Regions from separate parts of the Plantactinospora solaniradicis genome, predicted to be linked through region 2. Evidence: riboswitches for the same ligand, from Rfam matches in the RefSeq annotation. Region 2 holds a riboswitch; the other holds the start of a gene.
The links. Region 2 has a riboswitch for ZMP and ZTP ahead of ACFP2T_RS20185 (bifunctional 5,10-methylenetetrahydrofolate dehydrogenase/5,10-methenyltetrahydrofolate cyclohydrolase). Riboswitches for the same ligand answer to the same signal wherever they lie in the genome.

Region 1: it holds a riboswitch for ZMP and ZTP, as region 2 does, so the genes downstream of both, ACFP2T_RS34000 (glycine hydroxymethyltransferase) here and ACFP2T_RS20185 (bifunctional 5,10-methylenetetrahydrofolate dehydrogenase/5,10-methenyltetrahydrofolate cyclohydrolase) in region 2, are expected to answer to the same signal.

The regions. Positions count from the first base shown of each region.
Region 1 is NZ_JBHSPR010000039.1:50,255-67,353, forward strand. Features, by position in the region: gene ACFP2T_RS33945 (helix-turn-helix transcriptional regulator) at 1-840, shown strand, start outside; gene ACFP2T_RS33950 (LuxR family transcriptional regulator) at 861-1,388, shown strand; gene ACFP2T_RS33955 (endonuclease/exonuclease/phosphatase family protein) at 1,442-2,344, opposite strand; gene ACFP2T_RS33960 (RNA ligase family protein) at 2,643-4,712, shown strand; gene ACFP2T_RS33965 (poly(A) polymerase) at 4,720-7,119, shown strand; gene ACFP2T_RS33970 (lysophospholipid acyltransferase family protein) at 7,191-7,991, opposite strand; gene ACFP2T_RS33975 (cytochrome ubiquinol oxidase subunit I) at 8,160-9,647, shown strand; gene cydB (cytochrome d ubiquinol oxidase subunit II) at 9,722-10,717, shown strand; gene ACFP2T_RS33985 (siderophore-interacting protein) at 10,899-11,768, shown strand; gene ACFP2T_RS33990 (hypothetical protein) at 11,909-13,216, opposite strand; gene ACFP2T_RS33995 (SigE family RNA polymerase sigma factor) at 13,213-13,737, opposite strand; gene ACFP2T_RS34000 (glycine hydroxymethyltransferase) at 13,966-15,420, opposite strand; ZMP/ZTP riboswitch at 15,439-15,529, opposite strand; gene ACFP2T_RS34005 (hypothetical protein) at 15,626-16,342, opposite strand; gene ACFP2T_RS34010 (SDR family oxidoreductase) at 16,607-17,099, shown strand, end outside.
Region 2 is NZ_JBHSPR010000017.1:109,124-122,511, reverse strand. Features, by position in the region: gene ACFP2T_RS20235 (acyl-CoA dehydrogenase family protein) at 1-452, shown strand, start outside; gene ACFP2T_RS20230 (ABC transporter substrate-binding protein) at 492-1,508, opposite strand; gene ACFP2T_RS20225 (glycoside hydrolase family 15 protein) at 1,793-3,589, shown strand; partial or broken gene ACFP2T_RS20220 (short-chain dehydrogenase) at 3,589-3,666, shown strand; gene ACFP2T_RS20215 (DUF427 domain-containing protein) at 3,702-4,469, shown strand; gene ACFP2T_RS20210 (DUF1622 domain-containing protein) at 4,481-4,894, shown strand; gene ACFP2T_RS20205 (hypothetical protein) at 4,891-5,145, shown strand; gene ACFP2T_RS20200 (endo-1,4-beta-xylanase) at 5,302-6,468, opposite strand; gene ACFP2T_RS20195 (ABC transporter substrate-binding protein) at 6,684-8,123, opposite strand; gene ACFP2T_RS20190 (sigma-70 family RNA polymerase sigma factor) at 8,116-8,619, opposite strand; gene ACFP2T_RS20185 (bifunctional 5,10-methylenetetrahydrofolate dehydrogenase/5,10-methenyltetrahydrofolate cyclohydrolase) at 8,771-9,661, opposite strand; ZMP/ZTP riboswitch at 9,689-9,776, opposite strand; gene ACFP2T_RS20180 (DUF4230 domain-containing protein) at 9,969-10,793, shown strand; gene ACFP2T_RS20175 (PspC domain-containing protein) at 10,883-11,092, opposite strand; gene ACFP2T_RS20170 (L-serine ammonia-lyase) at 11,366-12,736, shown strand; gene ACFP2T_RS20165 (ABC transporter permease) at 13,053-13,388, shown strand, end outside.

The sequences.
Region 1 (17,099 bases), on a different contig from region 2:
GACGGCGGACTGCTCGGCCCGGCCCGCGCCCGGCTCGCGGCGACCACGATCGGGTCCGCGACGCTCGACGCGCTGCTCGACTGGGTCAGCCGGGAGGCGGCCTGGCTCGACGGTCAACCGGAACGGGCCGGCTGGCCACCGTCCGGCGGGCCGCCACTCATCGACGGCCTCCGGCAGATCACCGCCCGGTGGGCGGCCTACGACGGCGCCCGCGCCGCCGGTGCCGAACCCGGGAGCGACGCGGCGGCGACCGGATCCGGCAACCTGTCCGGTGTCGCACCGGACGGTGACCCGATGCCCGGCGGCAGCCAGCCCCGACCGGCACCGGGCGACGACGCCGCACCGTGGCCCGGCAACGGCCCGACCGGCCCGTCCCCGGTCCGCCAGACGCTGGCCGCCTGGGACGCGCCGGGCGGCGACCCGGCCGGCTTCACCCTGGCCGCCGACGCCTGGCGGGAACTGGCGGTCCGGGAGGAAGTGCGCTGCCTGCTGGCCGCCGGACTGCACGAGCCGGACCCGGCGCGGGGCGTTCCGTCGCTGCTGACCGCCGAACAGCGCGCCGAGCAGGCCGGGCTGGTGGTGCTGCTGGGCCGGACCCGTCGGGCACTTCGCCGGCACGCGGTGCGCCGCGACAACCGTGGTGCCCGCTCGGACGGCGACCTCACCGACCGGGAACGCGAGGTGCTGCGCCTCGTCGCGGCCGGCGAGCCGACCCGACGAATCGCCGGCCAACTGGGTATATCCGCTGAGACGGTGGAAACCCACGTCCGGTCCGGGATGCGCAAACTGGGAGCACGCACCCGTACCGAGGCCGCTGCGCTGGCGCTGGAGGTGCTGTGACGGGTGCGGAGGATGCGGCGATGAATGATCCACCGCGTTACGTCGTGCCCTCTGCGACGGACGCGACCAGCGTGCTGCGCCGGTTGGCCCGGGACGGTTGGCTGACCCGGGAGGGCTTCGCGGTGGCCGAGCCCAGCTGGGACCTGGCCACGGCGAAGCTCGTGCTGTTCGGGCGGGTGCCGGACACCGAAACGGTCCGGCTGGCGGTGCTGGCCGCCGCCCGGGGCGCGGGTGTGGTGGCCATCGTGGACCCGACCGGCGAGATCGGCCGAGCCCTGGTCGACGACCTCAGCCGGCTGGGACCGGTGTACCAGGACCCGGACGACGAGCCGGAGACGGACGACGAGTCGGCGCTGAGCCGGCTCATCCCGGAGCAACGGGCGCTGCTGGAACGGCTGGCCGACGGCGAGACGATCGCCGCGGCGGCAGCGGCCGAGTTCCTGTCGTTGCGGACCGCGAACCGGCGGATCGCCCAGGCCCGGGAGGCACTCGGGGTGCGTACCACCCGAGAGGCGGTGCTCGCGTACGTGCGCCAGCGTCGCTCGTAAGGAAGGGCCCCTTCTTATCGCTTTCTGTAGAGGAAGGGCCCCTTCTTAACACCTCAGAACCGGATGCGGGCCGCGATCGGCAGATGGTCACTGCCGGTCGCGGGCAGCGACCAGACCCTGGTGACGGTCGCCGATCGGGCCAGGATCTGGTCGATCCGGGCGACCGGCAACGTCGCGGGCCAACTGAACGCGAAACCCGGTCCCGCCGTACCCAGTTGCGAGGTGACCGGGTCCAGCCCACGGTCGTCGACCGTGCCGTTGAGGTCGCCGAGCAGGATCACCTCGTCCAGTTGCTCGGCGGCGACGGCCGCACCGAGCAGGGCGGCGCTCTCGTCCCGCCGGGCAGATCCGAAGCCGTCCGGCAACCCGAGCCGCAGCGAGGGCAGGTGAGCCACGTACACCGCGACGTCGCCCCGCGACGTCCGGGCCGTCGCCCTCAGACCACGGTTCCAGTCCGCGCCGAGCCCGGCCGGTCTGATCTCCAGCGGGCGTACGTCCGCAAGAGGGAACTTCGACCAGAGTCCGACCGTGCCCCGCACCGCGTGGTGGGGGTACGTCGACGCCAGTGTCTCCGCGTAGCCCGGCAGTGCGGGCGGGGTCAACTCCGCCAGGGCGATGAGGTCGGGCTCGACCTCCATCAGGGCCCTCGCGGTGCCCGCCGGGTCCCGGTTCTCGTCGCTGACGTTGTGCGCGACCGCGGTGAGGTCGTACGGCGTGCCGTCCCCCGGCCGCAGCAGGCCACCGAAGACGCCGAGCCAGGCGACCACGGGCAGCAACAGGGCGAGGAGGGCGACGAACGAGCGACGGAGCACCGTCGCGCCGAGCAGTACCGGTATCGCCAGGCCGAGCCAGGGAAGAAACGTCTCCAGCAGGCTGCCGAGCCGGCCGACCCTGTTGGGTACGACGTCGTGGAAGGCCAGCAGGCAGGCGACGAGCCCGGCCAGCGAGGCGACGATCCGGCCCCGCTGCCAGCCCGACCGCCCGCGCGGATCGGCACCCCAGCCGGCGCGGCCGCCCCAGCCGGGAACCCGGGCCAGCCAACGGGAGGTCGACGTCGGGCTCCGTACCGCCGTATCCCGGTCGGCCCGGGTCGCCGTCGGATCGCTCACTGTCGGCCCCCTTCACGCGTCGGAATCCACGGTCCGGATTCCGGGAACCGAGGGTGCCATACGGGACCGCTGACCTAATTGGGTGGTTCGGGGCTGCCGGAGTTGCGTACCGTTCCCGATCGCCACGTCGTCACGGAAGCGGATCATGCGAGTGCCCTACCCCCGCACCCCCCACCTGCCATGGTCGGCGGGGGTTGCCCCGGACGACCTGCGGGTCAGCGGCCTGGCGGGGCTGCTGGGCCGGGAGGTCGTGGTCACCGAGAAACTCGACGGGGAGAACACCACGCTGTACCGGGACGGACTGCACGCCCGCTCCCTCGACTCGGCGCACCACCCGTCCCGCGCCTGGATCAAGGCCCTGCACGGCAGGATCGCCGCCGGGGTGCCGTCGGGGTGGCGGATCTGCGGGGAGAACGTCTATGCCCGGCACTCGATCGGGTATCACAATCTGGAAAGCTGGTTCTACGCCTTCTCGGTCTGGGCCGGCGACCGTTGCCTGGACTGGGACCGGACGGTGCGGTTCACCCGGGGATTGGGCCTTCCGGTTCCGCCCGTGCTGTGGCGGGGCACCTTCGACGAACGGATCCTGCGTACGCTGCGGCTGGACCCGGCCCGCCAGGAGGGGTACGTGGTGCGGACCGTCGCCGGGTTTCCCCAGCACGAGTTCGGCCGGCGCGTCGCCAAGTGGGTACGGCGACACCACGTGCGCACGGACGAACACTGGATGCTCGCCCCGGTGGTGGAGAACGGCCTCGGACCGCTCGCCCCGCTCTGGGAGGTCCGGTCCGGTGGCACCGTGGACGTACCGCGGCTGCTGGCCGCTACCGGGATGACGGGCACCGACCTGCGGACGGCCAGCCGTCCCGGCGCCATCGAGCCGACCATTGTCGACGACGACACCGTCAGGATCGGCGGGGCCGCCATCGACGGCTTCACGGTCGACGGCGGCACAGTGAACGGCACCACGGTCGACGGCGGCACAGTGAACGGCGTCGCGGTCGACGGCACCACCGGCACCGGGGCGGTGGCCGTCGACCGTGCCGAGGCGGCGGTGGCCGACGTCAGCGCGCGACTCGCGCTGCTGGGCCGGGCCGGCGATCTCCGGCTCGCCGGTGTGCTGGCCGCACTGTTCCACGGCAGCCCCCGGACGTGGCTGGCATCCCGGCTGGTGTCGCCGGTCGGGATGCCGCTGGCGCGGCGGGTGGCCGATCTCGTCGGCCTGTACCCCGGCCTGCAGCGGCGGTTTCCCGACGAGGAGCGTCGGGCCGGTCTGGTCCGGCTGGCCGTCGCGGCCGATCTCGCGGTCCTGCACGCGGTCGCCGTCGCGGTACTCGCCGGCCGTACCGACGGGACCGCGGTGCGGGCGCGCGAGGAGGTCGCCTGGTCGGAGCTGCATGCCGACGAGGCCGACCTGCTCGGGGTGGCGCCGCTGGAGCCGCTGCGGGCGGAACTGCGGTCGGCACTGCGTGACCACGCTCCGGACGTGGCGGACCGGTGCTGGGCCGAGACCCGGGAGGCGTACGCGCAGGGCCGGATCCGCACACCCGGCGAGGCACCTGCGGCGAGTTGGCGGTGGCGGTCCGGGGACTTCCCCCGCCTCGTCATGCTCGTGGGGCCGTCCGGCAGCGGAAAGAGCACCGTCGCCCGTAGCCTTCCCGGCGTCGACGGCGTCGTGTCCCTGGACGACCTGCGACAGGCCCGGGGTTCGCGCGCCGACCAGCGCGCGAACGCGGCCGTCCTCCGGGAGGGCCTGCACCGGCTCGACCGGCGACTCGCCGACGGCGGGACGACCGTCTGGGACGCCACGGGCCTGAACCGGCAGCAGCGTTCCCTGGTGCACGCCGTGGCCCGCCGACGGGACGCGTTGACCACGCACGCCGTGCTGCTGGTTCCGGAGGACGTCCTCGTCCGGCGCAACGCCGGCCGGGCCCATCCGGTGCCGTCGGAGGTGCTCGCCGCCCAACTCCGTCGATTCTGGCCGCCGTATCCGGGGGAGGCGCACCGCACCTGGTACATCGGAGCGGAGGGAACCGTCGCCGACGTCGCCGGGACCCTGTCCGACGACCTGGAAGCCTGGGCCGTCGACCCGCAGGACTGGGCCGTCGACGACGCTGGCGACGTCCTCGCCGACGTTCGGCCGCGCGAGGCCGGAACGTGGTCGGTTGCCAGCGGTTCACCGTCCGGCGCGCCGCCGCCGCCTCCGGTGAGGGGATGACCGCAGGATGCGGACCAGCGAGGAGATCTACCACCGGATCCGCTGGGATCCCCGGTTCGATCCGGCCCGCTTCGTGCTCGGGGTGACCGTCCGGGGGCCCGGCCCCGCCCGCGTGCCGCTGCCCGCGTTCGTACCCGGCGGCGACGTCCCATGGCACCGGGTCCTGTTCATCGAGGCGGACGGTGAGGTGGTCTGGGACCGGTCGACAGGGCTGGACCGGATCGACTCGTCGTCGGCCGGCCGGGTCCGGGATCCGCGCCGTCTCCGCGCACCGTTCTTCACCGCCGGTACGCCGTTCCGGTGGGATCCGCTCGTCGGCTGGCACGACGCCGTCATCCCGGCAGCCACCACGACCGGTCCGGCGGCGGCGGTACGGCTGCGCGTACTGACCTGGAACGTCCTGTGGGACCGCTACGACGGCGATCGGATCGACACGGCCCGACGAAGGCCGCTGCTGCTGCGGGCACTGGAGCGGGCCGACGCGGACGTCATCGCCCTGCAGGAGGTCGAGGCGGGACTGCTCGACCTCCTGCTGCGGGCCGGTTGGGTCCGCTCCGCCTACGCCCTCGGCACCGACCCGGCGGGCCGGGACGTCGACGACACCGGCCTGCTGCTGCTCAGCCGTCTGCCGGTCCGGGAGGCGGGGCGGCACGTCCTCGGCCCGCACAAGGCCGTCGCGGCCATCACGGTGCAGACCGCCGCCGGACCGGTCGTGGTGGCGGGTACGCATCTCACCAGCGACCACGCCGAGCGCGGCGCCGCCCGGCGCGAGACCGAACTGGCCCGGCTCGCCAAGGTGCTGGGCGGGATCGCCGGTGACGTGATCCTGCTCGGCGACTTCAACGACGGCGGGATCGGCCCGGCCGTCCTCCCCGGCCTGCGTGACGCCTGGTCCGAGGCGCGCGGTCCCGACGACGTCATGGCGACGTTCGATCCACGGGTCAATCCACTGGCCGCCGTCTCCACGCTCTCCGGCAGCCCGGCCCGACTGGACCGGGTGCTGTTGCGGGGTGCCAGACTGCGGGCCGGGGGCACGGCGATCCTGGGCGACGCCCCGGCCACTCCGGACGGGCTGTTCATCTCGGACCACTACGGCGTTGTCGTGGAGGTCACCGTCGGAGAGGACCCGACCGGCGGAGACGGGCGCATCCTCCAGCATCCGGATCCGACCGATGCCGATCGGTCCTTCGTCCGGCGTCCGACCCAGCCCGCAAACTCGTTTCTGCCGGAACGACTGACCGGGCGGTGGAACGGGTTCCCGGCGGCAGGGGAGCGGCACCGGATCGTCCTCGCCCGCCGGGTCGTACGTCGGCTCAGGGCGGCGCTACCGGAGGTGGCGGTACACGTCGTCGGCTCCCGACGTATCGGCTCTGCGCTGGCCGGTGCCGACCTGGACCTGGTTCTGGCGGTGCCCGGACAGGTCGACCTGTCGTCGGTCGAGACGCGGGTGCGCGTGGCGCTGCCGACGGCGACCGGAGTACGCCAGGTGGTCGGTGCCCGCGTGCCGGGGCTTCGGTTACTGGTCGAGGACCTCGACGTCGATCTGGTCGTCGTGCCTACCGCTGACGTCCCGGCGGGTGTCGCCGTGGCCCGGCGGGCCGAACTGGAAGAGGCCGCGGCGATCGCCCTGAGTGCGGTCAGCGACGCGGACGCGGTGCTCGCCGCGGTGGACTCACGTCGTTCCGCCTTTCTCGGGCTGGTCCGGCAGGTGAAGGCGTGGGCGTGGGCGCGTGGTCTGGACTCCGCGCCGTTCGGCGGGTTGCCCGGCCTTGCCTGGACGGTGCTGGCGGCGCGAACGGTGTGCGACGCCGGTGATCTGCCCCGGGCCGACCTGCTCCGGCACTTCTTCGCCGAATGGGCCACCTGGGACTGGCGTCGACCGGTCACGCTGCGGCCGGGCCCTCCGGACACCGACACTCCGTCGTCCATCCGGATCCTGACGCCGACCGCGCCGGTCCGGTCCTGCACGGCGCAGGTCGGTACCGGCGGACGGGACCTGCTGATCCGGGAGTTCCACAGCGGGTGGGAACGCGTCGAGGCGGCCGGGTCGAGGCCCGGTTCCCGGCCGGACCTGCTGGCGCCTCCACCGCTGCGGCAGCGGCATGCGGCATGGGCGGTGCTGACCGTACGGGCGGTCCGGGGCGAGGCATCCACGGTGACGCTGGGCCGGGTCCGGGGTCGGATACGCGCTCTGCTCACCGATCTGGAGCGGGCCGGAGCACCGGACGCGCACGCCTGGCCCCGGCCGTACGAGAACGGATCCGGGGTGACCCGGTACGCGATCGGGCTCGGTCAGGCGCCACCGGATCCGCACCGCATCGCCGAAGTCGCCGACGCCTGGCTGGCCGGGCTACCGGGCGCCAGTGTCGAATGGGTGCCCGGCGACCGATCACCGGTCGCACCCTGAGCCGTCGTGCTCCGAGAGCCCCATACTCCCAGAGCCGCCGTGCTTCCAGAGCCGCTGTTGTCCGGGTGGGTTCAGTTGCCGTCGGCGCCGTTCGGGCGGCTCCGTCGGTGCTGGCGTCGGGTTTCGGTGGGTCGGGTCGGGTCGACGTACCGGGGAAGGTCCGGCTCGTCGGGGCGCAGCGGCACCAGCGTGGCGGTGAGCGCCTCGATAATCGCCTCGGTGGCCCGCGCAGCGGCTCCCGGCCCGAGCGGATCGATTTCGCCGAGGTCGACCGGCGGGCCGAAGTGCACCCGGATCACCGGGCGTCGGACCAGTGCCCGGCCGAGTGCCGGCAGCAGTCCACGGGGCGCGGTGTACGGCAGTATCTCGTGCGCCCCCCACTGCGCCACCGGTACGACCGTGGCGCCGCTGGCGAAGGCGAGCCGGGCGGTTCCGGTCTTTCCCCGCTCGGGCCACATGCCGGGGTCGAGCCCCATCCGGCCCTCCGGGTACACCAGGACGACGGAGCCCCGGGCGACCGCCGCCGCCGCGTGCTCGAGGGCCTGGCCGACGGTCGGGGTACGCCGGTCGACCCGGATGTGCCCGCTGTGTCGCATGGCGGCGCCGACGATCGGGGCCCGGAACACCCCGCCGGTCGCCATGATCCGGGGCGCGATCCGGCGTACCCGGCACGCGGCGGTCAGCACGACCGGGTCGAACGGGTTGATGTGGTTGGCCGCGAGGATCAGCGGCCCGTGGCGCAGTTCGTCCGGCACGTCACCGGTGACCCGGAGCCGGGCGACCAGTCCGACGACGCCCCGAGCGACCACCTGGAGGAACAGCCAGAAGCGAGGGGCGCGCCACGGCTCGGTGGCGGTGGTGGTGGTGTCCATCAGCGGTTGATCGTCGCACGTCGCGGGTGGTCCGGTGCGGCGGGGCGTCGTACTCCGGACACCGTCAGAGTGGAACGACGCCTCGTAACGTGATCGACCTCCCAGCGCCGTCGTCTACGACGGCAGGTAGTATTTACTACGTCGCGTAGTAAACACCTGGGGGTTCGCGTGGACGCGCTCGACGTCGCCCGATGGCAGTTCGGTGTCACCACCGTCTACCACTTCCTCTTCGTGCCACTGACCATCGGGCTCTCGGTGCTCGTCGCCGTCCTGCAGACCCGCTGGCACCGCACCGGAGATCCGCGCTACCTGCGGTTGACCAAGTTCTACGGCAAGCTGTTTCTGATCAACTTCGCGATGGGCGTGGTCACCGGCATCGTGCAGGAGTTCCAGTTCGGGATGAACTGGAGCGACTACTCCCGGTTCGTCGGGGACGTCTTCGGCGCTCCGCTGGCGATCGAGGCCCTTCTCGCGTTCTTCCTCGAATCCACCTTCCTCGGGCTGTGGATCTTCGGCTGGGACCGGTTGCCCCGGCGCGTACACCTGGCCACCATCTGGGCCGCCGCACTCGGCTCGACCCTGAGCGCGTACTTCATCCTGGCCGCGAACTCGTGGATGCAGAACCCGGTCGGCTACCGGATCGACCCCGACACCGGCCGGGCCGAACTCACCGACATCGTCGCGGTACTCACCAACAAGGTCACCCTGGTCACCTTCCCGCACACCCTCGCCGGCTGTTTCCTGGTCGCCGGTGCACTGATGGTGTCGATCGCGCTCTGGCACCTCCGGCGCCCCGCCGAGGACCCGGCCGAGAAGAAGACGAGCCCGGACACCACGAGCCCGGAGAGCACGAGCCCGGAGAGCACGAGGGCGGGGGAGGACCGGGCGGCGTTCCGGTTCGCCGCGCGGTTCGGTGCGTGGGTCACCCTCGCCGCCGCGGTCGCCGTCGTGATCAGCGGCGACCAGCAGGGCAAGATCATGACGGAGGTGCAGCCGATGAAAATGGCCGCCGCCGAAGCGCTCTACACCACCGAGGCGCCCGCCTCGTTCTCCGTGCTCACCGTCGGCAGCCTCGACGGCAGCCGCGAACTGTTCGCGATCAAGGTCCCCTACCTGCTCTCCATCCTCGGTACCGGCGACCCGAACGGCCAGGTCCGCGGGATCAACGACCTCCAGGCCCAGTACGTCAGCCAGTACGGCCCCGGCGGCTACACGCCGATCATCCCGGTCACCTACTGGAGCTTCCGGTTCATGATCGGCTTCGGGCTGGCCGCCGCCGCGGTCGCGCTCTGGGTGCTCTGGGCCCAACGCCGAGGCCGTACCCCGACCTCACGCTGGCTGTTCCGGGCCGGCCTGGTCATGCCCGTCCTGCCGCTGGCCGCCAACTGCTTCGGCTGGATCTTCACCGAGATGGGCCGGCAGCCCTGGGTCGTCTTCGGCGAGATGCTCACCCGCGACGGTGTGTCCCGCAGCGTCTCCCTGCCCGAGGTACTCACCTCGTTCACCGCCTTCACCCTCGTCTACGCCACGCTGGCCGTCGTCGAGGTCCGGCTGCTGCTGCGCTACGCCAAGGCGGGTCTGCCCGACGTCGAGCCGGCTCCGGAACCCGACCCGGGCACCGACGACGAGAACAGACCGCTCGCGTTCGCCTACTGACCACCGACGTCCGCGAACTGATCGCCGACCCGACCGACCACCCGCCACCGACCGACCCGACCGGAGAGTCCACCGTGGACCTGCCCACCGTCTGGTTCCTGCTCATCGCCGCGCTCTTCACCGGCTACTTCATCCTGGAGGGCTTCGACTTCGGCGTCGGGATCCTGCTGCCCGTACTCGGCCGCGACGATCGGGAACGACGCGTTCTGATCAACACCATCGGCCCGGTCTGGGACGGCAACGAGGTCTGGCTGATCACCGCCGTCGGTGGCCTCTTCGCCGCCTTTCCCGGCTGGTACGCCACCCTCCTCTCCGGCTTCTACCTGCCACTCCTGCTGATCCTCCTCGCGCTGATCTTCCGCGGGGTCGCCTTCGAGTACCGGCACAAGCGCGCCGATGCCGCCTGGAAGGCCCGCTGGGACGCTGCGATCTTCCTCGGCTCCCTGCTCCCCGCCGTGCTGTGGGGGATCGTCGTCGCCAACCTTCTGCGCGGGGTGCCGCTCGCCGCCGACCACGACTACGCGGGCGGCCTGCTCGACCTGCTCAGCCCGTACGCCCTGCTCGGTGGCGCGACCACCGCCGCGCTCTTCGTCACCCACGGCGCCGTCTTCCTCGCCCTGAAGACCACCGGCGAGGTCCGGGACCGCGCCGGCCGGCTCGCCGCCCGTAGCGCACTGGCTACCGCACTGCTCGCCGGCACCTTCCTGGCGATCACCCTGACGATCCGGCACACTCCGGCCGCCGTCGGGCTCGCCGCCGGTGCCGCCGTCGCGCTGGTCGGCGCCCTGGCCGCCACCCGGGTACGCCGGGAGGGCTGGGCCTTCGTCGGCACCGCCGCAGCGATCGGACTGACCGTGGCGACCCTGTTCGCCGCCCTGTTCCCGAACGTGCTGCCCTCCACCACCGATCCGGCCGGCACGCTGACCGTGGCCAACGCGGCCTCCGGTGCCTACTCCCTCAAGGTCATGACCTGGGTGGCGGTCGTCTTCGCCCCGCTCGTGCTCGCCTACCAGGGTTGGACCTACTGGGTGTTCCGGAAGCGGATCGGGGTCGCCAACATCCCGGGCTGACGGCGGCGCCCCGGTCCTCCGGCGGTTGGCGCCCGGCTTGAAGCTTTCTACGGCGCCGAACACACCGCACGGGTAGTCGATCATGCAAAGTCTCAACGGGCGATTCAATGAAACAATTGAATCTGTTGGCCCACAGAGGGCATGACCACCTATCCCGCTCCCACACCCTTCGGAGGGCTCGATGGCGCAGCTACCGATCCGGTACATCCGGGTCGCCGACGTACAGCGGATCACGCCGCACATGGCCCGGGTCACCTTCACCGGCGACGACCTGGCCGATCTCCACCTCGACGGACCCGACCAACAGGTCAAACTCTATTTTCCCCGACCTGGCCAGTCCCGGCCCCGGATGCCCGAACCCGGACCCGACCTCTACCGCTGGTACGAGTCGTTCACCGCGATCCCCGAACCCGAACGACCATGGACCCGCAGCTACACCATCCGGGCCCACCATCCACAGGGCACCCTGATCGACATCGACTTCGCCATGCACGACGACGCCGGACCGGCCACCCGATGGGCGCTGCACGCAAGCCCCGGCGACACCCTCGCGATGTTCGGCCCCTCACCGGTGTTCGCCCGCCCCATCCCGATCGGCAGCACCGACTGGATGCTGCTGGCCGGCGACGAGGCGGCACTTCCGGCGATCGGCACCATCATCGAGGCACTGCCGGAGGGTGCCCGCGTGCTCGCCTTCGTCGAGGTTCGCGACCCGGCCGAGGAGCAGCGGTTCGACACCCGGGGCGACGTCACCCTGCGCTGGCTGCACCGCGGCGACATCCCGGCCGGACACAGCACCCTGCTGATCGACGCCGTACGCGGCGCGGACTTCCCACCCGGCTCCGTCTTCGTCTGGCTCGCCGGCGAATCCGGCACCGTACGCACCCTCCGCCGGCACCTGCTGCACGACCGCCAGCTCCCCAGACAGTCGATCGACTTCACCGGCTACTGGCGGCTCACCCTGACCCAGGACGACGCCCCGACCGAAGAGGACCTCACCGAGGCGCGGGAACGCCTCGCCGACGCATCGGCCCAGACCAGCCCCAGCTGACGCCGCACCGTCCGGGGTGCCCACGCTGCCGACACACCCCCGACCGGTATGTCGGCAGCCACAACCCGGCACATCGCACACCGTCCGACGGCCAACGGGACGGACGCCAACGGAACGGGCCGGTCAACGCAACGGGCCGGTCAGCGGAGCGGAACCGTGCTGACCAGCCCGTTCCGAGACGTCAGCCGGAACTCGACCGCGCCGGCCGGCAGCAGCGCGGCATCCCGGCCGGCGTCCTGCCACGGCCCGCCCTGAAGGCGGTAACCGAACGCCGCGCCCTCGGCGGCGACCAGCGTTCCGAGCCCGTCCGGCAGCGGCAGCCACACCGGCACCGTCGCATTCCAGTCGACCACCCGGCTGGCCACCACCCGCAGCGGCGACCCGACCGGCCCGAGCAGCACCACCGCCCGCGCCGGATAGTCGTCGTACTGGATCGTCTCCAGCAGCAGACGCCGGCCGTCCGGGCTGACGCCGTACACCGTCAGCACCGGCCCGCTGCCCGCCCGGTGCAAACCGACCGCGTCCTGGTACTCGGCGAGCGCACCCGACTCGTCGACGTACCGCCGAACCTCCGCCTCGGGATCGTCCCCCCACACCACGCCCGCCCCGGACAGGGTGTGGACGAGCCGGGTCGGCTCCGGCCGATCCCGGCCATCCGGAAACAGGATCTCCGAGGTGCCGCTGACGTGCAGCGAATTGCGCTGGCTGACCGGAGTACGGGACAGCGCGAACGTGACCTTCCCACGCTGCGGCGGCAACTCCAGCAGCGCGGCCCCGTCCTGGAACACCACCGGCCGGAACGTCCGCCGGACCTTCCCGTCGGCGGCGAACCACAGCTCCGGCGAGAACTCCACCGGCCGTCCGTCGTCCAACACCAGCAGCACGTCGTCACCGTCGCCGAGCAGCGCCGCCTGCGAATTGCCGTCCATCCCGGCATCGGTGACCCCCTCCACCGTCATCACCTCAAGCCGGTCCTCGCGCGCCTTGACGAACGCCGCGAACGCGACCAGGCGGTCACCGGCCGGCTCCGTCACCACCGGGTTCTCGGCGCTGCGCTGGATGACGTACGCGGCCGCGCCGGCCGGAGTGGTGCCGGCCCACACCAGGTGCGGGTCACCGGCCACCCCACCGTCGACCCGGGCCAGGCGCCGCCGCCACACCTCCAGCACCCGCCTCCGATGCAGCTCGTTACCGGCCAGGTCGCCCCGGGTCGGCTGGTCGAACAGCGGCGAGGCGAACTCGAGCCGGTCCCGGCCGCCGGAGTGCCGCAACACCCCGCCCACCGACGCCGCCGCGGCCACCGCCAGGCCGGCGGCGAGAACGCTGCGGCGGCGTACGACCCGTCGCCGCCCACCCTGGCGTACCTCGTCGAGCAGGCCCGGCGGGCCGGTCAGATGATCCGTCGCGCGCTGCAGGACGACCCGCACATCGCCGTCACTCATCGTCATCGTGAACTCCCGGAATCGTTGGAGACGGGCAGAACGAGACCTGACCCGGCCAGTGCGGCACGCAACCGCGCCAACCCCCGCGCCGTATGGCTCTTCACCGCACCCTCGGAACAGTCGAGCGCGGCGGCGACGTCGGCAACCGACAGGTCCTCCAGGAAGCGGAGCACCACCGCCGCCCGCTGCCGGTGCGGCAGCGCCCGCAGCGCCGCGACGACCAACTCCCGGAGCAGCACGTTCTCGGTGCCGTCCGGCGCGGACGGGTCGAGGTCACCCAGCGCCCGCTCCGGGCGCCGGGCCCGTCGACGCCAACGGCTCGCCGCCCGGTTGATCAGGGCACGCCGGGCGTACGCCTCCGGCACGGTCCGGACCCGACGCCAGTGCACGTAGACCTGCTCCAACACCTCCTGGAGCAGGTCTTCCGCCTCGTGTCGGTCTCCCGTCAGCAGGTAGGCGACCCGCAACAGCGTCACCGACCTCGTCCGGACGAAGTCGTCGAACTCCGCGCCACGCGAGTCTCGCATCCCGCCTCCCGGTCTCGTCGCCCACTAAGACACCGCCGGAGGCGATGCGGGTTACCGCCGGACTGATCCCGGGCCGCCGAACTGTTCCGGGGGCGTCGGACTGTTCCGGGGCCATGGAGGACGGTGAGCCCCGGCACCACGACGACGAGCGGGCCCGGTCGATGGTGCTACCGAGCCCGCTTGTCGTGCCGCCGCCGCGGCTCGCCGTACCGCCAGGACCGACCGGCGTCAGCCCAGATCGATCGTCGGGTACAGCGGGTGGTTCGCGAGCAGATCTGCCGCCCGACCCGCCACCCGGTCCGCCACCGCCCGGTCGAGCCGGTACCGTGCCTTCGACGCGACACCGTCCGGTCCGGCCTCCGGCCGGGTACCGGCCAGCACCGTGTGGACCAGCCCGGCCACCTCGTCCATTTCGGCGACACCGAGCCCCCGGCTGGTCAGCGCCGGAGTACCGAGCCGGACCCCCGACGTGTACCAGGCACCGTTCGGGTCCCGGGGCACCGAGTTGCGGTTCGTCACGATGCCCGCATCCAGCAGCGCCGCCTCCGCCTGCCGCCCCGTCAGGCCGTACCCCGACACGTCCACGAGCAGGAGATGGTTGTCCGTACCACCGGTGACCAGACTCGCGCCCCGCCGCGACAACCCCTCCGCCAGCGCCGCCGCGTTCTCCACCACCCGACCCGCGTACGCCTGGAAGTCCGGCCGCCGCGCCTCCGCCAACGCGACCGCCTTCGCCGCCATCACATGCGGCAACGGTCCACCGAGCACCATCGGGCAGCCCCGATCCACCTGCGCGGCCAACTCCGGCCCACACAACACCATCCCGCCGCGCGGCCCACGCAGCGACTTGTGCGTGGTCGTGGTCACGATGTGCGCGTGCGGCACCGGATCGAAGTCACCGGTGAACACCTTCCCCGCCACCAGGCCGGCGAAGTGCGCCATGTCAACCATGAACGTCGCACCCACCTCGTCGGCGATCTCCCGCATCAGCCGGAAGTTCACCCGCCTCGGGTACGCCGAGTAGCCGGCCATCAGGATCAGCGGCCGGAACTCCCGGGCGATCCGCCGCACCTCGTCGTAGTCGAGCAGGCCGGTCACCGGATCCGTACCGTAGCTGCGCTGATCGAACATCTTGCCGGAGATGTTCGGCCGGAAGCCGTGCGTGAGATGCCCACCCGCGTCCAACGACATGCCCAGCATCCGCTGGTCGCCGAGTTCCCGCCGCAACACCGCCCAGTCCTGCTCGGTCAGATCGTTGACCTGCCGGACCCCGGCCCGAGCCAACGCCGGAACCTCGACCCGGTCCGCCAGCACGGCCCAGAACGCGACCAGGTTCGCGTCGATCCCCGAGTGCGGCTGCACGTACGCGTGCGCCGCGCCGAACAACTCCCGCGCGTGCTCGGCGGCGATCGACTCCACCGTGTCGACGTTGCGACAACCGGCGTAGAACCGCCGACCGACCGTTCCCTCCGCGTACTTGTCGCTGAACCAGTTACCCATCGCCAGCAGCACCGCCGGCGAGGCGTAGTTCTCCGAGGCGATCAACTTCAGCGACTCACGCTGGTCGGCGAGTTCCGCGCCGATCGCGTCGGCCACCCGCGGCTCCACCGAGCGCACCACGTCCAGAGCCGAACGGAACGCGACAGACTCGGTGCTGAGCTCGGACAATTGACTGGCCACCAGACCTCCTGGGCGGGAAGAGAATTCGGCCCAGGCGCTCGGCACACGTCACTCGACGGGACCGCTTCCCGATGGTTGACCCCATCCCAGCGCGCCAGTCACGGTCCGGGGCGAGCCTACCAACCCGGCCCGTACCCCGCGACCCGCCACGCCGCGCACCGCAGGGCCCGACAGCACCCGACGGCACGCGGCCCGCGCCGGAACGGGGTCAGCCCGCGTCGCGCAGCTCGGCCAACCGCGCCTCTATCTCGGCCAGCTCGGCCCGCAACTTCTCGGCCTGCTGCTCGGCCTCCCGGCGCTCCACCGACATGATCTGCTCCACCGCCTCGTGCACGCCCGGAACATCGATCAGGCCCACCATCTTCAACGCCTCGGCCGGCTTGATCACGTACGGCTTCGCCAGCGACTTCGTCCCCTGGGTCGCCGCCAACGTCCACTCACCCTCGGCATACGTCAGGGTGACGGTCAGCCCCGCCGGTCCCTTCGGCTTCGCCGCCTTCGCCGGCCGACGCGCCGGCTTGGCCTCGGCGTCCACCGACGGAGCCGGGGGAGTGTCCACTTCGGTCACTACTGCCTCCTCGCGGGGGGCCGGAACGGGCTCCCTGACGATCTTGAATTCTGGCTCCGGCGCCGACTCCGGCACCGGCTCCGACCTGGCCGCGACCCGCCGCGTCGTCGCGCCACGGGGCGCGACAGCCAGATCGGTGGGGGAGAAGGGCAACTCGTCCCGGCCGAACCGGACCACCACCCACTCCTCGGACACCGCCGGATCGGTCAGCTCGACCACCTGGCCGAGCTGGCCGGCAATCTGCCCCGCCGCCTCGGTGAACACCACCTTCGGCTTACGGCCGCCCGCCAACGCGTCCCTGATGTGCTGCAACTCCTCGGTGGACAACCCCTGGTCGGCAGTACGCGCGGCAGCCATCAGATCCCTCTTCCGTACACCTGTTTGATTCCTGACTTACTACCAGGCCGGCCCGACAACGTCGAGACGGACACACCGGATCGAGATCAACAGAAACCTCGGAACCGACGACGAGCCCCGCGCCCCGAGGCGCACCACGTCGGCCGCTGTGAGCGCCCCCACAGGCAGCCGACCACCCGCCCAGCGCCCGACCTGGCAGGATCGCCTCCTGGTGGGACCGCAAAACCCCTGGCAAGAACCCGGGGAAGGAACGAGGAGATGACAGTGGCCCCGGTAACGGTGGTGACCGGCGGCGGCCGTGGAATCGGCGCCGCGACAGTCCGGCAACTCGCCGCCGCCGGACACGACGTGGCATTCTGCTACCGCCGCGACGCCCAGGCCGCCGAGGCGGTACTCCGGGACGTCCACGCCGCCGGACGACAGGGCATCGCGGTACGCGCCGACACCACCGACCCCGACCAGGTCGGCCACCTGTTCGACGCGGCCGGGAACCTGGGCGAGCTGACCGGCCTGGTGAACAACGCCGGTGTCACCAGCCCGATCGGGCCCTTCGTCGACCTGACCCTGACCGACCTGCGCCGGGTCGTCGACGTCAACCTCGTCGGCTACGTCCTCTGCGCCCAGCAGGCCGCCCGACGGCTCGGCGACGGCGGCGCCATCGTCAACGTCTCCTCGGTCGCGGCCACCCTCGGCAGCCCCGGCGAATACGTGCACTACGCCGCCGTCAAGGCCGCCACCGACACCCTGACCATCGGCC
Region 2 (13,388 bases):
TCTCCTGTCTCACCGAGGCGCGGTACGGCATCGTCTGGGGTGCGCTCGGCGCGGCCCGGGACTGCCTGCACAGCGCGCTCGACTACGCCATCACCCGGGAGCAGTTCGGTCGGCCGATCGCCGGCTTCCAGCTCACCCAGGCGAAACTGGCCGACATGGCGGTCGAGTTGCAGAAGGGCTACCTGCTGGCCCTGCACCTGGGTCGGCTGGCCGACGCGGGCACGTTGCGCCCGGAGCAGGTCAGCGTCGGCAAGCTGAACAACGTCCGGGAGGCGATCGACATCGCCCGGCAGTGCCGGACCATCCTGGGCGCCAACGGCATCAGCGGCGAGTATCCGGTGCTGCGGCACGCCAACAACCTGGAGAGCGTGCTGACGTACGAGGGCACCTCGGAGATCCACCAGTTGGTGATCGGGCAGCGGTTGACCGGCCTGGCCGCGTTCGGCGGCTAGCGGCCAGCGGCGGCTAGCGGCATCGCCGACGGCAGCCGGTCAGACGACCTTCCTGGCGGAACGGACGGCGGTGGCCAGCGTCTCCAGCGCGGCGGCGCTGGCCGCGTACGAGAAGAGCGGTTCGCTGTTCCAGCCGACGATCTGGTTCGCCTTGACCGCTGGCAACTGACCCCAGGTCGGCTTGCCCGTCAGGTCCTTCGGTTGCAGCGTGGAGCTGCGGTTGTCCAGCAGCAGGATGTCGGCCGGGTACTTGCCGGCGTTCTCCCAGCTCAGGCTCTCGAAATAGCCGAGGCCGTCCACCTTGTCCGGCACGATGATGTCGAGGCCGAGCTGCTTGTAGTAGAGGATGTCCGCGTTGACGCCGGGGTTCGAGGCGTAGAAGAGGTCGGCGGCGGCCGAGCAGGCGAGCACCTTCAGGCCCGGGTTGGCCAGGACGGCCTGCCGGATGCCCTCTGCGGCCTTCTCGAACCGGGTCTTCGCCTCGGTCACCAACGCCTTGTCCAGGTCGGCACCGAGCGCGGCGGCGAGCTGGGCGTGCCGGTCGATCACCCTGTCCAGCGGTGCCCGGGAGGCCACCAGGGCGACGGTGGGCGCCAGCGGAGTGATCCTGTCCCTGCTCTCGTCCGGCACGTACCAGAGGGAGTTCTTCTCGTACTCGTGCGTGACCAGCAGCTCGGGCCTGAGCGAGACGTACTTCTCGATGTTGAACTCGCCCCAGGTGTTGCCGATCACCTCGACCTTGCCGACGTCCAGGTTGCCGGCCTGCACGTCGGGGCGGCCGTCGGCCAGCCTGGTCGGGCCGAAGACGCCGACGAGCTGGTCGGTGACGCCGAAGTCGTACAGCGCGGCGGCGGTGCCGACGAACGCGACGACCCGTCGCGGCCGGCTGGCCGTGGACGCCGTCTGGCCGCGGTCGTCGGTGAAGCTCCAGGCGCCGTCGTTGGCCGGGCGGGCGCCGGAGTCGTCCTGTCCGCACGCGCTGAGCAGGGCGCCGAGGCCGAGTACGCCGGCCGCGCCGAGCAGGTTCCGGCGGGTGAGGTGCTGGTGCTGGGGCATGGCGTGGGGCTCCTCGACTGACGCCCGGGCGAGCGTTGGCTGACGCCCGGGCGAGCGTTGGCTGACGCTCGGGCGAGTGTTGACTGATGCTCGGGCGAGTGTTGACTGATGCTCGGGCAGCGAGTGTTGACTGACCGATCGGCGCCGAGCGGCCAGGCCCCTCGACCAGAATTAGGTTAGCCTGGCCTAAGTTCTCGTTGTCAAGCCGGCCGCCGGCCAGCCGGATCCGGTGGGCACGGGCGGCACGCTGGGATTAGATCCACCGGCCAGGGGTAGCCCCTCGTGTGGGAAACGCCGCCATCGCCGACTACGGCCTGCTGGCCGACGGGCGCAGCGCGGCGTTGGTCGACCGGAAGGGCTCGATCGACTGGTGGTGCCCGGAGCGCTTCGACGCGCCCTCCGTGTTCTGCCGGTTGCTGGACTCCAGGGGCGGGCACTGGTGGATCCGGCCGACCGACGATTTCGAGGTCCGGCGCGAATACCTGTCCGACTCGCTCGTGCTGCGTACGGTCTTCACCACCGCGTACGGGGAGGCGTCGGTGACCGACGGACTCGTGCTGGAACCCGGCTCGCGGGGACACGAGATCGGCCGGCGATCCCCGGGAGTGCTGGTCCGCGTGGTGGAGGGCGGATCGGGCACGGTGGCGATGACGATGTCCTACTACCCCCGGCTCGAGTACGGCCGCCGCACCGCCTACCTCGTCCCGCAGGACGGAACAGTCGTCGCGACGGCGGGGCCGTCCAGCCTGACGATGACCGCACCGGTGCCACTGACCTGCTCCGACGGCGAGGCGGCCGCCCGGTTCACGGTCGGCCCGGGAGAGCGGAAGACGTTCGTCCTCGCGCACCGGCCGACGTACCACGACGGGCCGCCGGCCGGGCTCGACGACCGGGACCCGCTCGGCGACACCGTCGAGGGCTGGCGGTCCTGGGCGAACCTGCACACCTACCCGGGACGCTATCCGGAGCTGGTCCGGCACAACGTCCTGGTGTTGCAGGGGCTCACGTACCAGGCGAGCGGCGCGGTCGTCGCCGCGGCGACGACCTCGCTACCGGAACGGATCGGCGGGGACCGCAACTACGACTACCGGTACGCCTGGCTGCGCGACTTCAGCCTGACGCTACGGGCGCTCTGGGTCGCGGCCTGCCCGGACGAGGCGAACCGGCTGTTCGGCTGGGTGGCCTCGGCGGTCGGACAGGTCGACGGTGAGCCGGTGCCCGTCATGTTCGGGGTCGAGGGCGAGCGGGACCTGACCGAGCGACGGATCGAGACGCTGGGCGGCTACGCGGACAGCTCGCCGGTCCGGGTCGGGAACGAGGCGTGGCGGCAGCGCCAGCTCGACGTACTCGGTGAGGTGATGGACGCGGCCTGGCAGCTGCGGGACTACCTCGACCCGATGTCGCCGGAGATACGCGACCTGCTGCGTGCACTCGCCGACCAGGCGGCAACGAGTTGGCGGGATCCGGACGCCGGGATGTGGGAGTCGCGGGATGCCGACCGGCACTACCTGTCGTCCAAGGTCCTCTGCTGGACCGCCCTGGACCGGGCGATACGGTTCGGTGACCGGCTAGGGGACGCCGCGGACCTGGCCCGCTGGGCGGCGGCCCGCGACGAGGCCCGGGAGACGATCCTGCGGGACGGCTGGAACGCCGGGGTCGGCGCCTACACCGGCGCCTTCGGCTCCGACAAACTCGACGCCAGCGTCCTGCTGATGCCGATCGTCGGGTTCCTACCGGCCACCGACGAGCGGATGCGGGCCACCATCGCGCTCATCGAGGAACAGCTGTCCCACGATGGCCTGCTCCGGCGTTGGGACACCGATCCGGCGGCCTTCACGCTCTGCTCGTTCTGGCTGGTCCACTGTCTCGTCCTGACCGGCGAACGGGACCGGGCCGCCGCGCTGTTCGAACGGATCGCCGCTACCGCGAACGACCTGGGGCTGTTCGCCGAGCAGATCGATCCTGACACCGGTGAGCACCTCGGCAACTTTCCGCAGGCGTTCTCCCACATCGGACTCGTCGTCGCCGCGTGGGAACTCACCGACGCGCCCGAGGCGGCACTGACCGAAGGAGAACCCTGATGACCGGACGCCTCTCCGGCAGGACGGCGCTGATCACCGGTTCGGATTCCGGGATCGGGCAGGTCACCGCGATCGAGTCCGGCAAGGCGCCTGATCGCGACAGGAGAACTCCGTGACCGACTATCCACGCACGATCGTTCCGATCGACCACGTCGAGCCGGCGGCCCGCCGGATCCGCGCCATCCTCAACGGCCAGTGGGTGCTGGACACCACGGACGCCCGGTACGTCTGGGAGTGGCCGCACTATCCGCACTACTACATCCCGTTCACGGACGTGAACCAGGAGATGCTGGTCGACGAGCACGACGTCCAGGAGTACAGCCGGGGAACGGCCCGCCAGTACGGTCTCCGGGTCGGCGACACCTACCGGCCGGGCGTCGTCCGGGTGCACACCGAGAAGTCCGTCGAGGGACTGCCGGACATGGTGCGCTTCGAGTGGGACGCCCTCGACGCCTGGTTCGAGGAGGACGAGGAGGTCTTCGTCCATCCCCGGGATCCGTACACCCGGGTGGAGGCGTTGCGCTCGACCCGGCACGTACGGGTCGAACTCGACGGTATGGTCCTGGCCGAGACCTCGTCACCCGTGCTGGTGTTCGAGACCGGCGTGCCGGTCCGCTACTACCTCAACCGTACCGAGGTGGACCTCGGCCGGCTGATCTCCACCGACACCATCACGGCCTGCCCGTACAAGGGGAGGACCAGCAACTACTGGTCGGTCCGGACCGACGGCGCCACGCACGAGGACGTCGCCTGGGCGTACGACTTCCCCAGCCACGTGTTGCAGCCCATCGCCGGGATGGTGTGCTTCTTCAACGAGCGGACCGACCTGATCGTCGACGGCGAGCGGTTGACTCGGCCGCAGACCCGCTGGTCGAGGTAGGCCGGGCCCCGTTGCCCGAGGAGTGGCTGGGCCGCGTCGTCCAGATACTGGTCACCATCGTCGAGGCGGTGGGTGCGGCGGTGATCTTCATCGGTGCGGTCTGGACGGCCGCCCGGTTCGTGCTGACCGGGATCCGGCGCCGCTCCGCCGCCGTGTTCACCCCGATCCGGCTGTCGCTGGGTCGGTTCCTCACGCTGGGGCTGGAGTTCCAGCTCGCCGCGGACATTCTGCGTACCGCCGTGTCGCCGAGCTTCGGGCAACTCGGCCGGCTGGCCGCGATCGCCGCGATCCGGACCGCGCTCAACTACTTCCTCGGTCGGGAACTCCGTTCGGAACAGCGCCAACTCGACTCCCCGGCGGCCGATCGACAGCCCGACTCCCCGGCGGCCGATCGACAGCCCGGAGACCCGGCGGCTCGTCAATGAAACCCCTGGGCACCCTGCTCACCGCACTGGCACTGGGATCCGCGGCCGTGACACTGCTCACGACCGGCTCATGGCGGACGGCGATCCGGCTGCTGCTCGACCTGCTGACCGCCGCCGGCCTGATCCGGCTCGCCGCCGCGCAGAGCTGGATCGATCTTGCCAGCGCCGCCGTGATCGTCGCCCTCCGCCAGCTCATCTCGGCGGTCCTGCTCGGCCGGGGCGGCGATGCCGACGCCGCCAAGCCCGAGTGAGAAGGAAGGGCCCCTTCTTATCGTTTTCTGTAGAAGAAGGGCCCCTTTTTAACGCTTGTGACACGGGTGCGGCCCGCCATCGAGCAGGTGGGGCTCGACGGCGGGCCGCTGGTGGTCGGGGACGGGCATCGCCGGGTGCCCGCTCCCGACCCTTTCTCAGAAGCCGCGCCTGCTGTTCGGATCCGAGGCGACGGCGAGCACCTGCTGCAGGCCCCGGTACGCCGGCTTGGGCTGGAAGTTCTCGTCCATCGGGGTGGCCGAGCCCTGGCCCTCGAAGAAGCCGGGAACCCAGGAGTACTTGTCGCTGAAGCCCCACACGGTGAACATCACGCAGCGCGGGGTGAGCAGGCACGCCTGCAGGAGGGTGTTGAAGCTACCCACCTGTCCGGCCGTCTTCCAGTTGTCGACCGGCAGGTCGAACCGGACGTCCACCTCGGTGAACGCCGTCTGCAGGCCGAGCTTGTCGAACCGGCGCAGGTTCTCCGGCGCGTCGATCGGCAGCGGGTACTGGAGGTCCAGGTGGCCCTGGAAGCCCATGCCGTGCAGCGGGGCCCGCTGCTTGAGCAGCTGCTTGGCCAACTCGTAGTAGGCGGTGCTCTTCGGGTTGATGTTGTCGATCGCGTAGTCGTTGAGGAAGAGCTTGGCGTTCGGGTCGGCCGCGTGCGCCCAGCGCAGGGCGTCGGCGATGTAGTTCGGGCCGAGGTGCTGCCGGAAGATCGTGTCGCGCAGCACCGGGTTGTCGCCGTCGGTGAACGCCTCGTTGACCACGTCCCAGGCCCGGATCTTGCCCCGGAAGTGCTTCACCACCGTGGTGATGTGGTCTCGGACGATGGTGCGCAGCTCGGCCGGGCTGATCGAGCCGTCGGCGACACCCTCGTTGAGCCAGGCGGGCGCCTGGCTGTGCCAGAGCAGGGTGTGACCGTGCACCTTCTGGCCGTTGCGCCGGGCGAAGTCGACCAGCTCGTCGGCCGGGCCCCAGTTGTATTCACCTCGGGTCGGCTCCAGCGACTCCCACTTCATCACGTTCTCGGCGGTCACCGCGGAGAACTCCCGGGCAACGAGGGAGCGGTACTGGGGGTCGGCCTCCAGGGCGGCCATGTCGACCGCGGTGCCGATGCCCAGGCCATGCTTCCTGGCCAGGGTCCGCAGCGGCAGGTCCGTGGACTGGGCCGGGGGTACGTGGGCGACGCTGCCGCCGGTCGCCACCTTTGTGGCGGTCCCGCCGGTCACCTTCGTCGGCGCGGCGGTGGCGGTCGATGGTCCGATCGAGTAAAGGGAGCCGGCGGCCAGTACGCCGACGAGAACGATCCGAAGCTTTCTCATCCGTTCGAAACCTCCACGGGTGTGGTTCGTAGTCAGTCGCCGGAGGGACCGGCCTTGTCACGCACGGGGGGACGGGTGCGCGTGGATCTCCCCCGGAACGCGAGCCGGGCACCGTTTTGCTGCACGGCGCGCTGTCGGAGATCCGACATCTCTCGGAGGGGGTCGTAACCTTCTCGAACGGCGTCGATGGTGCTATATGGTCCATCGACAGCCTGTTAGTCGCCGGTCATCGCCGCCGCGAACTGTTCCGGGGTGAGTTCCGATCTGAACAGCCGTTGCAGGTTGGCGTTCAACCTCGTCGCGGTGGCCGGATCCAGCGCCTGATCCCAGGCCAGGCTGTACGAGGGGGCCTTCGCCACCAACTCGTGTACCGAGGTGGCGAATCCGGCGTGGTCCGTACCCCGCAGCCGGTCGGCGGCGTCGGTGACCGGGGGCACCTCGCCCTCGGCGACCAGATCGTCGAGATAGGCGTCGCCCGCGACGTCCTGGACGAACTCGATCGCGGTCTGCCGGTGTCGGCTGCCGGCGGTGACCGAGAAGTACTTGGCCGGAATCCCGACCAGGTCCGCCGGGTTCCCGGCCCCGCCGGCAACGGCCGGGAACGGCACCCAGCCCAGCCCGTCGCCGAGGACGAAGTCCGGGTTCCGGGCGAGTTGGGTGGGGTACTCCCAGGTCCCCATCAGTTGCATCGCGGCCCGACCGGTGGCGAGCAGGCGAGGTGCGCTGCCGTCGTCGTAGCCGAGCGAGGAGAAGTCGTCGCCGAACGCGCCCCGCTTCGCGAGGTCCTGCGCATCCCGCAACGCCTGTGACACCGCGGGCTTCGACCAGGCGCCCGGTCTGCCGAGCACGATGTCGGCCGTGGTGCCGGGGCCGCCGATCCGTTCGGCCAGGTACATCACGTACATCAGCTCGGCCCATCCCTGGGCACCGCCCAGCGCCAACGGGGTGATCCCGTCGGCCTTGAACGCGTCCACCAGGGATAGCAGTTCGGCGTAGCTGCGCGGCGGAGTCAGCCCGGACCGGGCGAAGACGTCCTTGTTGTAGAAGAGCACGGTCGGATGCGTTCCGCTCATCGGCAGTCCGTACTGCCGGCCGTCGACCATGCCGCCGGCCAGGGCACTGGGCAGGAACCTGCCGGCGGAGGTCGGCGGCCCGGTCAGGTCGGCCAGCCGACCGTCGCGGGCGAGTCGGGCGAGGGCGGCGCCGCCCCAGGTGACGAAGACGTCCGGGGCGTCCGGCGAGTCGACCGAGGTACGCAGCTTCTCCTTGTAGTCGTCGTTGGCGAAGGTGAGAAGTTCGACGTGGACCTCGGCCGACCTGTTGTACCGGTCGACCAGTTGCCGCAGGGCCGAGTCCTGGCTCGGTGGCGTGATGGCCCACACCCGGATCGTCGCCGTGCCGCTGTCCGCCGGTGGCGCCGGCGACAGTCCCCGGCCACGGGTCAGTTGCGCCCCGGTCAGGGTCACCGTCAGGACCAGGATCGCGACCGCCGCGCTGGCGAGCCGGCCGCGCTGCCGTCTCCGCCGGTAGCGCTCGCGGATGGTCGTGATGGCACCGGGGGCGGCCGGTGGCAGCGCGGCCTGCGCCTCCGCGAGGGTGGCGCCGACCTCCTCGGCGAGCATCCGATCGTCCACAGACCTGATCTTGTCAGCCACGTACGCTCCGAATCGCTGGCTGGGCGGTCGCCAGATGTGCCCGAAGGGCCCGTCTGGCTCTCGCGTACCGGCTGGAAACCGTGCCCGGTGGATCGCCACAGATCGCCGCGATCTCGCTGAACGTGTACCGGTAGAGCACGTGCAGCACCACGACCGTGCGTTCGGGCTTGCCGAGTTCCTGCAACGCCTGCCACAGCGCGCCGTTGGTCACCACGGCCCCGGCCGGATCGTCGGGCCGGTGGTCCACGTCGTCGCTCGGCACCTCCCGGCGCGACCGCCGCCACCGGCTCACGTTGCGGGTCACGATGACCTGCCGGGCGTACGCCTCGGGGTTGTCCCGGGCCTTGCGCCACCGCTGCCAGACCTCGACCACCGCGATCTGGGCCAGATCGTCCGCCTCGGCGGCACTACCACTGATCAGGTACGCGAACCGCCGCAGCGCGTCCAGCCGCGCCCGAGCGAACTCCTCGGCGTCGCCGAACGCAGCACGGGCCATCAAGGTCCTCCTCCGGGACGCCGGACGCCGGGCGTCGTCGACTCCAGACGCCGAGCGTCGTCAATCCGCTGCATCGAACCTATCGGCTGTGGCCCGCCACATCACCGGTGTGCACCGTCGGCCTTCCGGTCAGACCTGCACCGGCGCCCGGTCAGTAGGCTGACCGGGCGGTCAGCCGTTCGGCGAGTTCGACGGCGTTCCGGAACAGCATCGCCACCGTGGTCGGACCGACGCCGCCGACCCGGGGCGTGATCGCCCCGGCCACCTCGGCGCAGGTCTCGTCGAGGTCGGGCAGCAGCCGGCGGCCCGCGTACCGGACCCCACCGCCGATCGCGACCGTGCCGGGCCGCAGGTGTTCCGGCCGGACGATTCCGGGTACGCCCACGGCGGCGACCACGATGTCGGCACGCCGGGTGTGCCGCTCCCAGCCGGGTACGCCGCTGTGCACGAGGGTCACCGCCGCGTCGGCGGTGGGCCGCTTCTGGCTCAGCAGCAGCGAGAGTGGACGGCCGAGCGTCGTACCCCGGCCGAGCACCACCACGTCGCGGCCGGCGACCGGGATCTCGTGGAAGGCGAGCAGCGCCTCGATGCCGGCGGGGGTGCACGGCACCGGGCCGGGCTGCCCGGTGGCGAGCCGGCCCAGGTTCTCCGGGTGCAGCCCGTCGACGTCCTTGTCCGGGTCGATCGCCGAGATGGCCGCCGGGTAGTCGATCTGCGGTGGCGTCGGGTGCTGGACCAGGATGGCGTGCACCCGGGGGTCGGCGTTGTAGTCGGTGATCGCCCGGACCAGGTCCACCTGGCTGGCGGTGCCGGCCAGGTGGGTGTGCGGCGAGGCGAAGCCGAGTTCGGTGGCGCGCTGCTGCTTCATCCGGATGTATCCGGCGCTGGCGGAGTCGTCGCCGACCAGGATCGTCGCCAGGCTCGGCACGACGCCGGCCCGGCGGAGCGCGGCGGTCCGGCTGGTCACGTCCGCGAAGACCGCGTCGGCGACGGGGCCGCCGGGCAGCAGCCGGGCGGTGTGTGCGGGGTCGGGGTTGGTCACGGGGCCTCCACCGGTACGTGGGAAGAGCCCCGGCACCCAGGCGTACGGCGACGGAGTCGAGCCTGCGGCGCGCTTCCCGGTGGTGCTCCACCTTCCGCCAGTCGCGTACCGCCGTGGGCAAGCCTAACCGGCGCCGGGAGCGGGTCGTCCGGGCTGGTCTCCCGAGCCCGGCCGGTACCCGGGACCACCTCGCTGACCTGCGCGGACACGAGTCCATTTCGGGCCGGTACGCCTCGACTCGCGCCTGTCGTACCCGGGCCGTACCGTTCTATTCAGGTACTTCTGGAGACAAGGACGGTGAGGGCGGATGTCCCGAGAAGGCGATGTCAACCAGCCCACTCGTGAGTACCCCGGCTACGCGAAGGGGCGGGCAACACCCGACCCCGCCGACCCCTGGGCGGGTGGCACGACGGAGCGCACGGAGCCGTTCGACGCCGACCGGCACGACGACCGGGAAGCCTCGGCGCCGGAGCCGACCGGCGGCGGCAACCGGGGTCGGGGCCGGGGCCTGGTCCTGCTGGCCGGGATCATCGGCCTGGCGGTCGTGCTGGTGCTCGGCGTGCAGGTCAGCGGGCTCCTGCCCGACCTGCGCAACCCCTTCGCCAAGGAGGAGACCGACCGCAGCCAGCCGCCGCTGTTGAAGTCGATCCAGGACCTCAGCCGGTACGTCGCCGCGGAGGGCAACTTCGAGGTCGTCGTCGACCTGGAGAAGAACCGGAAGTACGTTCCGGAGTTCCTGCTCGGTGAGCGCACCCTGTTCGTCGGCGCGGGCACCGTCGACTCCTACGTCGACTTCGGAAAGATCGCCGAAGGGGCCGTGGTCGAGTCGGCGGACCGGAAGTCGGTGGAGATCAAGCTCCCGGCGCCACAGCTCGGGGAGATCAATCTGGACCTGGAGCGGAGTTACGTCTTCGCCGAGAAGCGCGGTGTGCTCAACCATCTCGGCGAGGTCTTCGGCAGCGACCCCAACCGGCAGCGCGAGGTCTACCTGAAGGCCGAGCAGAAGATCGCGGACTCGGCCAAGAGCAGCGGGCTGACCGAGCGGGCCCAGGAGAACACCCGCAAGATGCTGGAGGGGCTGCTCCGCTCGCTCGGCTACGAGAAGGTGACCGTCACCTACACCCAGCCGTAACAACCGACGAGGTCCTGCGGCGCCGTCCAGGCCGGCCCCGGCCTGGACGGCACTCCGTTCGGTCAGTGCCGGTACTCGGCGATGTTCGGTCAGTGCCGGTACTCGGCGACCGGCGAGGACTCCGACGGCATGATGATCCAGAGCGCCAGGTAGATGACCACCTGCGGGCCGGGCAGCAGAACGGACAGCACGAAGAGCAACCGCATCATCCCGGCGGACATGCCGAAGCGGCGGGCCAGACCGGCGCAGACACCGGCGATCATTCGGTTGTCCCGGGGGCGGGTCAGCTTGCGACTCATCGTCGTCTCCTCACTCGGCGCCGGAACTCCACCACATCGGGTTCCACGGCGGCTGTTTTCAACGGTAGGAGCGCCACGCCTGCGCGCCCTCGGTCCGGAGGTGGATCCGGACATGCGGTACCCGTAGGTAGGTACCCGGGCGGGCCACCCCGGATTCCTGCCCGTCGACTCCGGGTAGGCTCGCCGATCGGCAGCTCAGAGGCGATGCTGGGGGGAACCGGCGGAGTCGCCGGGCCGACAGCCGGCAACGACGCCGGCTCGGAAGGGATATCGATGATCAGCGCTTTCGACCTGTTCACGGTGGGAATCGGTCCGTCAAGTTCACACACCGTCGGTCCGATGCGCGCCGCCCGGACGTTCGCCGCCGGGCTCAAGGCCGATGGCCTGCTCGCCGGCACCGCCCGGGTGCACGCCGAACTCTTCGGCTCGCTCGGCGCGACCGGGCACGGACACGGAAGTGGACCGGCCGTACTGCTCGGGTTGCTGGGCGAGGCGCCGGAGACGGTCGACCCGGACCGGGTCGCCGAGACGGTGGCCGGGATCCGGGCGGCGGGCCGGCTGGCCGTACTGGGGGCGCACGCCGTCGACTTCGACCTCGACCGCGATCTCGTGCTGCACCGCCGCCGGTCGCTGCCGTTCCATCCCAACGGGATGACCTTCACCGCGTACGACCCGGCGGGTGAACCCGTGCGGAGCCGGACCTACTACTCCGTGGGCGGCGGGTTCGTGGTGGACGAGACCGCGACCGGCGCGGACCGGATCAAGCCGGACACCACCCGGGTGCGGTATCCGTTCTCGACCGGCGCCGAGCTGCTGGCTCTCACCGCGGAGACCGGGCTGTCGATCAGCGGGATCATGCTTGCGAACGAGCGGTCCTGGCGGAGCGAGGCGGAGATCCGTACCGGCCTGCTGGAGATCTGGCGGGTGATGCGGGAGTGCGTCGACCGGGGCAGCCTGCGGGACGGGACGCTGCCGGGCGGGCTGCGGGTCCGGCGCCGGGCGGCCGAGCTGCGACGCGGCCTGGAGGCGGATCCGGGAGCCACCGACCCGCTCCGGGTGATGGACTGGGTGACGCTGTTCGCGCTCGCGGTCAACGAGGAGAACGCGGCCGGCGGCCGGGTGGTCACCGCGCCGACCAACGGCGCGGCCGGGATCATTCCGGCGGTGCTGCACTACTACACCCGGTTCGTGCCGTCGGCGTCGGACGACGGCGTGGTCCGGTTCCTGCTCGCCGCGGCGGCGATCGGCGTGCTGTTCAAGGAGAACGCCTCGATCTCCGGTGCCGAGGTGGGCTGCCAGGGCGAGGTCGGTTCCGCCTGCTCGATGGCGGCGGCCGGGCTGGCCGAGGCGCTGGGCGGTACGCCGGCCCAGGTGGAGAACGCGGCGGAGATCGGCATGGAGCACAACCTGGGCCTGACCTGCGATCCGGTCGGCGGGCTGGTGCAGATCCCGTGCATCGAGCGGAACGCGGTCGCCAGCATCAAGGCGATCACGGCGACCCGGCTGGCGCTGCGGGGCGACGGTGAGCACGCGGTTTCGCTGGACAAGGTGATCAAGACGATGCGGGAGACCGGCGCCGACATGAAGGTCAAGTACAAGGAGACCGCCCGGGGCGGTCTCGCCGTCAACGTCATCGAATGCTGACCCGCACCACCCGGCTTCCTCCCGTGATCACGTAACGCCCGGCCCGCCCTGGACGCGCTCTGGCCGTGCCTGGCCAGGGCGGACTCTTCGTGATCATCGGACTCTTCATGATCGATGACGGACGGGTGTCTGGCGGATGGCGGGTCGGCGGCCGTCCGGTAGCGTTGGGCCGTCGTCGGGTTGTGGGTCGCGGCCGGAAGCCGGAGCCGGCGCTGGGTCCGGTTAGTCGCTTTTTTGGAGATTTTCCCGACTGGTACCCTATTGCGCGTCGGCGGCTGCGCCGGAGCGGCTCGACCGGAACGAGCGGGAGGCGGCTGTGACGTCTGGCGTGGTGGCGGTGTGGTCGCACCGCAACACGCTCCGGCTGCTCGTCCGGCGGGACCTGGCCGTGAAGTACCAGCAGTCGGTGCTGGGCTACCTCTGGTCGCTGATCGAGCCGCTCGGCATGGGCGCGATCTACTTCTTCGTCTTCGGACTGCTCTACAAGTCGGCCACCAACCGGCACCTCGGCGACGCCGCCGACTCGTACCCGCTGTTCCTGATCACCGGCATCTTCGCCTGGATGTGGACCAGTTCGGCGATCGGCGAGGCCACCAACGCGCTCACCGGGCAGGCCCGCCTGATCACCACGATGAACCTGCCGCGCGAGGTG